One region of the Acidovorax sacchari genome, then DNA from elsewhere that is predicted to be linked to it. Evidence: predicted binding sites of a transcription regulator. Region 1 holds the regulator's gene; the other holds the start of a gene.
What was found. Region 1 encodes FNR, which switches genes on or off when oxygen is low (the NO sensors DNR and NnrR bind a similar motif). Its sites were predicted from a motif close to TTGATNNNNATCAA; they were not measured.

Region 1 (6,190 bases):
ATGCCTGCTCACTGCGGTCCAGCATGCCCAGCACCAGCAGTGGCATGCCCTCCGGCGACTCGACGGCGGCGACGCGGCGGTCCACCGGCACGAGGGAGCCGTCGGGGCGCAGCATGCCCGAGTGCGAATGGATGCCCGCCCGCAGCCCGGCCAGGTCCTGCGACCAGAACGCGAGATCCTCGGGCGTGTTGGCCAGCAGGTGCACCGGCCGCCCTTCCATGGCTTCCTGCGGCCGGCCGGCCAGTTCGGCCGCGGCCCGGTTGCACAGCACCACGTTCAGCGACTGCGCATCGACCAGCCAGAGCGCCTCGCGCAGGCCCGCGAACAGCGACCGCCACGCGATATCGATGGCCGGGCCGTTCATTCCGGCACCTCGTCCGCGCCGGCCACCAGTGCCCTTTCGAAGAAGTAGCAGATGCGCTTGCGCGGCGACAGGTAGTCCAGCGCATCGCGCGGCAGCTGCGCAGGGCGCAGGCTGCGGCGGATGCCCAGGTCCGGCGAGCGCTCCAGGTCGAGCACCAGCGCCTCGTCGCGCGGCACGCTGCCGTCGTGCACGATGACCTGCGGCCGCAGCGGCCGGGCCGAGTCCACCGCCACCACGATGGCATAGCGTTCATTGGTGAGCTGCACGATCGACCCTGCGGGGTACACGCCCATCAGGCGGATGAAGCACTGCAGCACCTGCGCGTCGAAACGGGACTTGTGCTGGGCGAACAGGACGGACAGCGCCTCGTGCGGCGTCAGCGGGGCCGCGCCGCGCAGCGGATTGCACAGCCGGTCGTAGTGGTTCACCAGCGCGAGCACCTGCCCCGCCCGGCCCAGGTCGGCCCCGCGCAGTCCGAGCGGAAAACCGCCGCCATCGGCCCGTTCGTGGTGCTGGGCGATGGCCGAGACCACCGCCCGGCCCAGGCCCATGCGCTGCGCCAATACGACGGATTCGCCCACGTGCGCCTCGTAGAGGGCCTGGTCGGCCGGGCCCAGCGCGGCGCTGGGCTGCGCGACGTGCGGCGGCAGGGAGATCTTGCCCAGGTCGTGCAGCAGTGCCGCGATGCCCAGGTCACCCAGGTCTTCCCCGCGCATTCCCAGCGACTTGCCCAGCAGCAGGGACAGCACCGCCACGTTGACGGAATGCAGCGCGGCGCGCGTGCCGGCCCGCTCGGACAGCAGGCGGACCGCGGAATCGCCGTGGGCCATGAGTTCGTCCACGCAGCCGCGGACCAGGGACTCGGTGGCCTTGCGCGCCTCGGCCGGATCCTGCTCCACGTGCAGGGCCAGGCGCTCGTACACCCGGGTGGCCCGCGCGAACTGCTCGTCGCAGCGGGCCAGGGCCCGGCGCTGGGACTCCAGGCGCGCATGGAGCGTGCCCGCCGGCTCGGCGGCCGGGGTGCCGGAGCCGGCTCCGGGCACCGGGGCCGGCTCCGCAGAACCCTGCGCAGCGGATGCCGGCGCCTCCATCGCCGCGCGCACCGCGGCATCGCTGCGCGCAGGCACCCAGCGCACCTGCTCCAGCCCCAGGGATTGCAGGGTGGCGATCTGGTCCCCGGATGCAATCCGGAAGCTGCTTACCGGAAAGGGATGGTTCATCCATCCCAGCTCCAACTGGATGTACATGCCGACGCGCAACAGGGCGACGTCGATGAGGAGGGAGGAGTTCACGGGGAGGTCACGAAATGAGAGAGGCGCGTAACGCCTCTCATTCGAAACCATTATCACCAGTTCGTGAGTAGCTGTTTCCTGATGCGAAAGAAATGTACCGCTTCAGCGACACCAGGGCTCCAGCGCCTGGCGTCCCACGTCCATCCAGAGCGCCCAGGCGGCCACGGCCGCCAGCAGCAGGCCGGCGAGCCTCGCTCCCCAGGTGGCGCGCGCCGCGTCCACCCGGGAGCGGAGGCGACGCCAGGCCCAGGCGCCGCCCAGCAGCCAGAGTGCGCCTCCACCGCCGAACGCGGCCATCGCGGCAGCCCCCTGCGCCGGACTGCCGGCCAGCGCCGCCACGAGCAGGGCCGAATACAGCAGCCCGCACGGCATCAGGGCCCACGCCAGCCCCGCCACCGCCAGCCCGCCCGGAGCGCGCACGCCCGGGCCGACACGGGCCCAGACCGCGCGGCCTGCGCGCTCCACCCAGAGCGGCTGGCGCGCCTGCAGGGCCATCAGGAGGCCCCAGGCCAGCATGCCCACGTGCAGCAGCGTCCATGCCGGCCGCAGGGCCGCGGACTGCTGCGTGAGCCAGGCCAGGCGGTCCATGGCCAGCGCCGCGGCGGCGCCGGCCAGCCCGTAGCCGGCCATCCGGGCCACGTGGAAAACCGCGGTGCGCGCCATGCCGCCGCGAAGCAGGCCGGTCGCCGCCGGCGCGGCGCAGGCGGCGGGCGCCCCCGCCGTGGCAGGCACGGAGCCGTACCGGCGCAGCGGCGCCTGCGCGGGCACTCCGTTGCCCTGCTGCGCGCCGCCCACGATCACGGCGCAGGGAGCCGCGCACATCGCCAGGCAGTGCGGCCCGCCCGCCAGCCCCATGGCGAAGGCCGTCCAGATCAGTGCATCGGGCATGGCGTCTCCTGCGGGAAGAAGAGGACGTTCAGATGATCCGGGAGAACCGCGCGCGGTTGCGGTCCGCCTGCAGGTAGCGGTCGAACACCATGGCCACGCCGCGCACGAAGAACCAGCCCATCTCCGTCACGGTGATGCCGTCCTCGCCCACCGTGACGAGGCCGTCGCCGGCCATGCCTTCGAGCGCCTCGAGCTCCGCCGCGAAGTACCGCCGGAAATCGATCAGCCACGACTGCTCCATCGGCTCGAACAGCACCTCGCCCTGGCACATGAGGGCCATGATGACGGAGCGGCGCACGAGGTCGTCACGCGTCAGCGCGAGGCCGCGCACCACCGGCAGCCGGCCCTGGTTGATGAGATCGTAGTACTCGTCCAGGGTCTTGGCGTTCTGGCTGTACGTGGCGCCGATGCGGCCGATGGCGGAGACGCCCAGCGCGATCAGGTCGCAGTCGGGCTGGGTGCTGTAGCCCTGGAAGTTGCGGTGCAGCCGGCCCTGCCGCTTCGCCACGGCCAGGGCGTCGCCCGGCAGCGCGAAGTGGTCCATGCCCACGTACACATAGCCCGCGTCCTGGAAGGCGTTGAGCGAGCGCGACAGCATCGACACCTTGGCGGACGCCATCGGCAGCTCGGCCGACACGATGCGCCGCTGCGGCTTGAAGCGCTCCGGCAGGTGGGCGTAGGCATAGAGCGCGATGCGGTCGGGCCGCAGCTCGCACACCTGGGCCAGCGTGCGGTCGAACGATTCGGGGGTCTGCCGCGGCAGTCCGTAGATCAGGTCCACGTTGACGGATTCGAAGCCGATCCGGCGCGCCTCCTGCACCAGCGCGAACACCTGCTCGGCCGGCTGCACACGGTGCACCGCCTTCTGCACGGCCGGGTCGAAATCCTGCACACCGAAGCTCAGCCGGTTGAAGCCCAGTTCCGCCAGCCGTGCGAGCCGCCCGGCATCCACCGTGCGGGGATCGACCTCGATGGAATACTCGCCCCCGGGCACGAGCGTGAAGCTGCGGCGCAGCATGTTCATCAGTTCCTGCAGCGCCTCGTCGCCGAGGAAGGTGGGGCTGCCGCCGCCGATGTGCAGCTGGCTCACCGCATGGCCGGGCGCGCAGTGCGCCATGTGCAGGTCGATCTCGCGGCTGAGGTAGCGCAGGTACACGTCGGCGCGCTCGGGGTGGCGCGTGATGATCTTGTTGCACGCGCAGTAGTAGCACAGCGATTCGCAGAACGGGATGTGCACGTACAGCGAAAGAGGCACGGCCTTGGCGGCCGAGCCGAGGCGGCGCTGCTGCAGCGCCAGCACGTACTCGTCGGCGCCGAAGGCCTCCACGAACCGGTCCGCGGTCGGGTACGAGGTATAGCGGGGGCCCGGCACGTCGAATCGGCGCAGAAGCTCGGGAGTCACAGCGTTCATGGTGCGGAATTCCTTATCAATTCACAATGTGCCCCATGTCCCGCGCCCGTGTCCTTGACGCCGGTCAAGCATTTGGACGCGCGTCGCTGCGACAATTGACGCATCACAGTCGCCCGCCACATTCTTTTTTGCACGCCTGCGCTCCTGCCATGCGTCCGCACCGTGGCCGGCCTGCATGCACAGCGAGATAGAACACAGAAGGGAAGGCTGCTCATCCATGAATCCGCACACCATCAAGGTCGCCTGCTCGAACTGCAACCTGCGCGAGCTCTGCATGCCGCTGGGCCTGAACGAGCAGCAGCTGCAGCGCATCGATGACATCGTCGCCACGCGCCGCAAGGTCAAGCGCGGCGGCACGCTGTTCCGCAACGGCGAGGCCTTCACGTCGCTCTTCGCCATCCGCACGGGCTTCTTCAAGACCTGCGTGGCCACCGAGGACGGACGCGACCAGGTGACGGGCTTCCAGATGGCCGGCGAGATCATCGGGCTCGACGGCATCGTCAGCGACCACCACACCTGCGACGCCGTGGCGCTGGAGGACGCCGAGGTGTGCGTCATGCCCTTCGAGCGCATCGAGGAGCTGTCGCGCGAGGTCACGGCCCTGCAGCACCATGTCCACAAGATCATGAGCCGCGAGATCGTGCGCGAGCACGGCGTGATGCTGCTGCTGGGCAGCATGCGCGCCGAGGAGCGCCTCGCGGCCTTCCTGCTCAACCTCGTGCAGCGCCTGCATGCGCGGGGCTTCTCGCAGTCCGAACTGGTGCTGCGCATGACCCGCGAGGAGATCGGCAGCTACCTGGGCCTCAAGCTGGAGACCGTGAGCCGCACGTTCTCGAAATTCGTCGAGGAAGGCATCGTCGAGGTCAAGCAGCGGCACGTGCGCATCGTCGAGCCGGATGCGCTGAAGCGGATCGTGAACAGCCAGGCATGTAACTGACATCCCCCTGAGGCGCTGCGCGCCTTCCCCCTTCTCTCGCCGTGCGGCGCACGGCGGGAAGGGGGACGACGCCGGTGGCCGGGCGAAGCCCGTTCCACGGCGTCTGCTGGCCTGGCCTGCTCCGCGGCCTTCTGATGGGTGAGGCCGTGCGTGTCCGTCGGCCTTTCGCTGCGCCAACGCTCTGCGACAAATGTTGGGCCCCTGCCTGACCTGCCTGACCTGGCAGACTCTGGTTGCCTGGTTGCATGCGGGACATCATCCCGATTGGCGAGCCCTCACATCTGCCGACAGTACCCAACCTTCACTGCGAAAACTTGCCGCACTCCATCGGGCGCTCTCCCGCGGGAACGGGGCAGCGGTTGAGTTCGAAGGGCGACATGGACAGCAGCGTGGTGAGGGCGCTGGAGAGCATGCACAGCGCCCAGAACACGAAGAACGCCACCGTATAAACGCCCTCGCGCGAGAGGGCGAGGGGTTGGTCGGACCAGTGCAGTGCGGCAGGGTCCACGAAGGCGAATACCACCATCTCGATCAGTCCGGCCACCAGGAAGGCGGGCCAGGCGATCCACATCCAGCGTTGGGTTCTCATCGCGATCTCCTCCTTTGCAGTCATCGGTGTCGAAAACGAACGGAACACGTCGGGCCCGGGGGCCCGCCAGGCGGGGCGGCCGGATCAGCGGGGCTGGTCTTCGGCCGGCGTGGCCGCGTGGTTGCGCGCCTTCATCGCCGGCTCCATCGCGGAGGAGCGCGCGCGCTCGCGCTCCAGCGTGCGGTTGATCTCGATGCCCTGGCGGTAATAGTCTTCCGCCACCACCGGATCGGGCTGCCGCACGGCGAGCCATGCCGTCGCCGTGCCGGCGACCACCACGATCGCGGGCCCGGCGATCACCATCCACACGTGGCCGAACTTCCACCAGGGCTGGGCCGCCGCGGCGGCCGATGTCGTCTTGTTCGCCATCATCTCGAACTCCTTCCTTCGTCACCTCGGCCCCATCACACCACAGGGTGGCAGGGGCCTGCCATACTGAATAACACCAACCGTCCTCGCCGCTTCAGCGCGGCACGAGGAAGATGGATTTCTCCTTCACGTGGGCCTTCGTCTCCAGGGCCTGCACCTCGAAGGCCACCGGGTGCGAGCCCGGCGCGGCCGAGCCGTACGGAATCTGCAGCCGCACCGCCACCCAGCGCGATTGCGCGGCGCCGATCTCCACCTCGGCCTCCGAAGCGACAGCCAGCCCTTCCAGTCCGGACGCCGCGATGCGGTAGCGCTGGGGCGCCTCGGTGGCATTCATGATCTG
Region 2 (6,190 bases), 2.8 Mb from region 1:
CGAAGTGGCCAGCGGGCGCTACGGGCTGGGCCGGCCGCTTTTTTTCTATGTACGGCAGCAGAAGGGCCGGCCCATCGATCCGGTGGTGCGCGAATACCTGCGGCTGGTGCTGTCGCGCGAAGGCCAGCAGATCGTGGCGTCCCAGCCCCGCGGCTACCTGCCGCTGTCCGAAGCCGACGCGGCCCGGGAACGCGCGAAGCTGGAGTCCACCGCATGACCGCCGCACGCATTCGCCGCCTCCTGGCCGGCATGGCCGTGGCGGCCTCCTGCGCCTGTGCTGCGCAGCAAACCGATACGCCGCGCGCCCTCGCCCCAGCGCCAGGCGCGAGCTACCTGCAGCGCGACGGCAGCATCGCCATCGTCGGCAACGATGGCATGGATGAACTGGTGACTTCGCTGAATGCCCTGTTCGTGCGGCACCATCCGGACCTGCGGTTCACCACGCGCATGGAAGGCTCTTCCACCGGCATGCCGGCATTGACGGCCGGTGCCACGATGGTGGCGCCGATGACCCGCGACCTGTGGCCGGCGGACCGCAGCGCCTTCGTGCAGGTGTTCGGCTACGAGCCCACGGCCGTGCGCATCGGCTACAACGGGCACGGCCCCCGCCCGCCGGCCAAGACACCGCCGGCGGTCTATGTGAACACCGCGAACCCGCTGGCGGGCCTGGCGGTGCAGGACGTCGCGCGCATCTTCACCGAAGGTGCGGCGGCGGGAAATCTCAGCACCTGGGGGCAGCTGGGCCTGGGCGGCGCCTGGGCCGAACGCCGCATCCACCTCTATGGACTGCGCGACGACGGAGGGTTCGCCACCGGCATGCGGATGCGGTACTTCGGCGGGCGGCCGTTCAGCCCGCGCTATGAAGCCCTGTCGTCCCGCGAGGCATTGGTCCGCGCGGTCGCGGCCGATCCCTACGGCATGGCGCTGGTGGGGTGGATGAATGCCGCCGCGGTATCCGGCAACGTGCGCGTGCTGCCCCTCGCCTCCGAGCCGGGCACCGCTTTCCACACGCCTGCGCTGGACGACGTGCGGCGCGGACTCTACCCGTTCTCGGCGCCGGTGCAGTTCTACGTCAACAAGGCACCCGGCCGGCCGCTGGAGCCGCTGGTGCTCGAATACCTCCGGCTTTCGCTGTCGGACGAAGGCCAGGCACTGGTCGCCGCACAGACGGCATCGGAGGAAGGCTACGTTCCCCTGAGCCCCGAGGATCTGCGACGGGAGCGGCAGAAGCTCGAAGCGCTGGGCCGCTGACCGCTAGCGCGCCGCCCGGGCCAGGCCGCGCTTCAACTCCTGCAGCAGCATCACCACCTGCCGCGAGGCATGGTGGCAGCTCTTGAAGGCCTGCCGGGCCTGGCGCTCATCGCCGGCTTCGGCGTGCAGCACCACGTCGGCGGCCTGCTGGTGGAAGTAGCGGTGGCGGCGGGCCATCATGTCGAAGGCCGGCAAATGCCCCAGGGCGATGCGGCCGGGGCCGCGCAGCCATTGGCCGAGCTCGGAACGGGTGTCGTCGCGGATGGCCTCGGGGCGCAGGCGTTCGTCGTGTGCGCCGCGCAGCAGCACCAGCTCCAGCCAGGGCACCCAGCGCTCCTGGGCGGCGATGGCGGCGTCGATGTCGATCTCGGCCAGCAGCTTGGCGGCCTCGTCGCCCATCAGCACCAGTTCGCTGGCCTGGCTGTCGGGCAGCGAGGTCCAGTCATCGGGCACGGGACGGCCGTCGGCCCGGGGCGGGAACAGTCGGCTGAAGAATCCCATGGTGGCGTGAGCGCGATCGGAACGGAGGAAGAAGGAAGGAGCGAAGGGGGTATTTTATTTGAAATAATTGATTTGCCTTAAACGATAAATTTAAGCAATCGATTTGCCATCGGTGCCCCGGTTGCCCGCATGGCCACAGCGGTTTTGGGGTGCGCCGCACAATGGTCCGCATGACGACCACGATGCCCTCCACCCCTTCCTCCACGGCCCCGTCTTCCATTGCTCCCGGGGGCGGCCATCGCCCCGCGCTCTCCATGCTGGACCTGGTGGCGGTGCGCGAGGGCGGCAACGTGGCCGATGCTCTGGCCCTGGCGCTGCGCACCGCGCAGCATGCGGAATCGCTGGGGTTCCGGCGCTACTGGCTGGCGGAGCACCACAACATGCCGGGCATCGCCAGCTCCGCCACGGCGGTGCTGGTGGGCCACATCGCGGGCGGCACGCGCTCGATCCGCGTGGGCTCGGGCGGCATCATGCTGCCCAACCATGCGCCGCTGGTGGTGGCCGAGGCGTTCGGCACGCTGGCCGAGCTGTACCCGGGCCGCATCGACCTGGGCCTGGGCCGCGCGCCCGGCACCGACGGGCCCACGATGCGTGCGCTGCGCCGCGACCGTGTCGAGACCGAGGAAGACTTCCCGCGCGACGTGGCCGAGCTGCAGCGCCTGCTCGGCCCCGCCCAGCCAGGACAGCGCATCACGGCCGTGCCGGGCGCGGGCACGCAGGTGCCCATCTGGCTGCTGGGCTCCAGCCTGTTCTCTGCGCAGCTCGCGGCCGAGCGGGGCCTGCCCTATGCCTTCGCCTCGCATTTCGCGCCGCGGCTGCTACACCAGGCACTGGACCTGTACCGCCGGCTGTTCCGCCCCTCCGCCACGCTGGAGAAGCCCTACGTGGCGATCGGCGTGCCGGTGATCGCGGCCGATACCGACGAGGAGGCCGACTACCTCGCCAGCAGCACCTACCAGCGGGTGCTGGGCATCCTGACGGGGCGGCGCGGCCTGCTGCAGCCGCCGGTGCGGGATTACGCGGCACTGCTGTCGCCGCAGGAGCGCGCGGCGATCGGCGACTTCCTGGCGGCGGGCGTGGTCGGCGGGCCGGAGACGGTGCAGGCCGGCCTGCGGGCGCTGGCCGGGGAGACGCTCGCCGACGAGTTCATGCTGGTGAGCGATGTGTACGACCCGGCGCTGCGGCTGCGCTCGCTGGAGATCGCCGCGCAGGCGAACGCCGCGGTGGAGGCCGCGCACACGGCCTGACACACCGGGGCACGGTCCCGTCGCCGGCAGCGGCTACCATCTCCGTCCGTCGCGCCGCTGGCGCCCCGTTTCCGGTCCGACCGCCCTCCCCGAACTTCCTGCCCGCATGCCCGCGTTTTCTTTCGAAGCCCTCGATGCCCAGGGGCAGACCCGCAAAGGCACCCTCGAAGCCGACAACGCCAAGGCGGCGCGCAGCCTGCTGCGCGCCCAGGCGCTGGTGCCGCTGGCCGTGGAGGCGCTCGGCACCGGCCAGGGCGCGGGCGGGGATGGCAGCGTCTCGCTCGGGCAGCGGCTGTTCACGCGGCCGGTGTTCGGCGCCACGGGCCTGGCGGTGTGGACGCGCCAGCTCGCGGGGCTGGTGTCTTCGGGGCTGCCGCTGGAGCGGGCGCTCACGGCGCTGGCCGACGAGTCGGATGACGACCGGCAGCGCCACCTGGTGGCCACGCTGCGGGCCGAGGTGAATGCCGGCTCCACCTTCGCGCGGGCGCTCACGGCGCACCCGCGCGAGTTCTCGTCCATCTATTGCGCGGTGATCGGTGCCGGCGAATCCAGCGGCCACCTGGGCCTGGTGCTGGAGCGCCTGGCGGACGACCTCGAAGAGCGGCAGGCGCTCAAGGCCAAGCTCATCGGCGCGTCCCTCTATCCGGCGATCGTGACGGTGATCGCGATCGTGATCGTGCTGTTCCTCGTGGGCTACGTGGTGCCGCAGGTGGCCGCGGTGTTCGCGGGCAGCAAGCGCGCCCTGCCCTTCCTCACGGTGGCGATGATGGCCTTCTCCGACGCCGTGCGCAGCTACGGCTGGGCGGCCCTGGGGGTGCTGGTGGTGCTGGCGCTGGCCGCCCGCTCCGCACTGGCGCAGCCCCGCGTGCGCGAACGCTTCGATGCCGCCTGGCTGGGCCTGCCCGTGGTGGGCCGGCTCTCGCGCGGCTACAACGCGGCCCGTTTCACGGGCACGCTGTCGATGCTGGCCGGCGCGGGCGTGCCCATCCTGAAGGCCCTGCAGGCCGCCGCCGAGACGCTGGGCAACACCGCCATGCGCGCGGACGCACTCGACGCGCTGGTGCTGGTGCGCGAGGGCGCGCCACTGGCCTCCGCGCTGGCGCAGAAAAAGCGGTTCCCCGGCCTGGTGTCGATGTTCGCGCGCCTGGGCGAGCAGACGGGGCAATTGCCGCTGATGCTGCAGCGCGCGGCCGCGCAGCTGTCGGCCGAGGTGCAGCGCCGCGCGATGCAGCTGGCCACCATCCTGGAGCCCCTGCTCATCGTGGCGATGGGCGTGATCGTGATGCTCATCGTGCTGGCGGTGCTCATGCCCATCATCCAGCTCAACCAGTTCGTGAAGTAGCCCTGCCATGGCCCTGACCCTGGACGACAAGCTCGTCGTCGCCATCTCCTCCCGGGCGCTGTTCGATTTCGAGGAAGAGAACCGCCTGTTCGAGGCCGGCGACGAGGCCGCCTACATGCGCCGCCAGCTGGAGCTGGTACAGCAGCCCGCGCGCGCGGGCATCGCCTTCCCGCTGGTGCGCAAGCTGCTCGGCTTCAATACCGCCCAGGCGCAGCGCGTGGAGGTGGTGGTGCTGTCGCGCAACGACCCGGCCAGCGGCATGCGCGTGTTCGCCTCGGCGCACGCCGCGGGCATGCACATCGAGCGCGGGGTGTTCACGCGCGGGCGCGACCCGTTCGCCTACCTGCGGCCGCTGGGCGCGCACCTGTTCCTCTCGGCCAACGAGAAGGACGTGCAGCAGGCGCTGAACATGGGCTTCCCTGCGGCGCGCGTGATGACCGATTCCACGCCGGCCGGCGACCGCTACCCGCACGAGGTGCGCATCGCCTTCGACGGCGATGCGGTGCTGTTCTCCGACGAGGCCGAGCGCATCTACCAGCAGGGCGGCCTGCCCGCCTTCCACGAGCACGAAGTGAGCAAGGCGGCGCTGCCCCTGGCCGGCGGCCCCTTCAAGCCATTGCTGGCCGCGCTGCACCAGTTGCAGCAGCAGGCCGATGCCTCGGAGACCATGCGCATCCGCACCGCGCTGGTGACGGCGCGCAGCGCCCCGGCCCACGAGCGCGCCGTGCGCACGCTGCTGGACTGGGGCATCACCGTGGACGAGGCGATGTTCCTCGGCGGGCTGGAAAAAGGCCCGTTCCTGCGGGAATTCGAGCCGGACTTCTTCTTCGACGACCAGCGCAGCCACGTGGCCTCCGCGGCGCGGCACGTGCCGGCCGGGCACGTGAGCGCCGGCATCATCAACCTCGTGCGCGAGGAACCTCGGGCCGATGCCCTGCTCCCACCATGATGCGACTCCGAACCCGACTGCACCATCCCCTGGCCGCCCTGGCGCTGGGACTGGCGGCGACCCTCGCCGCCGCGTCCGCCTCTGCCGCAGACGCGCCATCGAAGGCCACGGCCAGGGCCCCGCACGCCTCCGCAGCGGCCGAACCGGCCCAGTCCGCGGCCAGCCAGCCGCTCAGCAAGGGCGAGATCAAGGCGATCCGCGAGTTCCACATGCTGGATCTCAACGGCGACGGCAAGCTCAGCCGCAAGGAGGTGTCGATCATTCCGCGCCTGGCAGCCGCCTTCGACGACGCCGACACCAACCACGACGGCTACGTGACCCTGGACGAGGTCCGCGCCTATGCGGTGAAGTACCGCGCGGAGCGCGACCGGGCGAAGGCCGCCGCGGCTGCGGCATCCGCCGCCGATTCACCGGCTCCGGCGGCCTCAGCGCCTGCGGCCCGGAAGTAAGCCCCCGGCAGCACCGCCGCCCCCGGGTCAGGAATTGCCCGTGCGCTTGACCTTGGGGTCGGCGTAGGTCAGCGGCTGGTCCTTGGTTTCCTGGGACATGCGCTCCTGCAGGCTGTTCTTGTTGATTTCCTGCGCCATGTCCACGGCGGAGCCGCTCGCGCGCCACATCGACTGGATGAACTCCAGCAGCTGCTTGTAGATGGGCTCGGGCGGCGGCTCCTTGGCCTTCTCGGCCTCTTCCTTCTCTTTCTTCTTGACCTCGGTCCAGTCGCGGTTGGACGGGTCCTTGTCCGAGGGCTTGTCGGGCTCGCGGATGGAAGTGCCCTCGCCCAGGCGGTCCGTGGACTCCACCGGCGTCACGCCATTGACGGGCCTGACCGGCACCGCGCCCGAAGCGCCGGTGGAATACAAATCGGCGCCCTGAGGACGCCAGAGCGGCGATCGATCGACA

Region 2: the regulator FNR is predicted to act here: its motif matches at 1,820-1,833, upstream of ACGHC0_RS20330 (CZB domain-containing protein).

The regions. Positions count from the first base shown of each region.
Region 1 is NZ_AP035783.1:1,831,181-1,837,370, reverse strand. Features, by position in the region: gene ACGHC0_RS08270 (putative bifunctional diguanylate cyclase/phosphodiesterase) at 1-364, opposite strand, end outside; gene ACGHC0_RS08265 (HD-GYP domain-containing protein) at 361-1,707, opposite strand; gene ACGHC0_RS08260 (sulfite exporter TauE/SafE family protein) at 1,759-2,544, opposite strand; gene hemN (oxygen-independent coproporphyrinogen III oxidase) at 2,573-3,955, opposite strand; gene fnr (fumarate/nitrate reduction transcriptional regulator Fnr) at 4,173-4,892, shown strand; gene ACGHC0_RS08245 (hypothetical protein) at 5,194-5,481, opposite strand; gene ACGHC0_RS08240 (FixH family protein) at 5,566-5,850, opposite strand; gene ccoG (cytochrome c oxidase accessory protein CcoG) at 5,945-6,190, opposite strand, start outside.
Region 2 is NZ_AP035783.1:4,597,230-4,603,419, forward strand. Features, by position in the region: gene ACGHC0_RS20320 (PstS family phosphate ABC transporter substrate-binding protein) at 1-217, shown strand, start outside; gene ACGHC0_RS20325 (PstS family phosphate ABC transporter substrate-binding protein) at 214-1,251, shown strand; gene ACGHC0_RS20330 (CZB domain-containing protein) at 1,255-1,752, opposite strand; gene ACGHC0_RS20335 (LLM class flavin-dependent oxidoreductase) at 1,935-2,999, shown strand; gene gspF (type II secretion system inner membrane protein GspF) at 3,106-4,341, shown strand; gene ACGHC0_RS20345 (5'-nucleotidase) at 4,349-5,290, shown strand; gene ACGHC0_RS20350 (EF-hand domain-containing protein) at 5,287-5,739, shown strand; gene ACGHC0_RS20355 (hypothetical protein) at 5,767-6,190, opposite strand, start outside.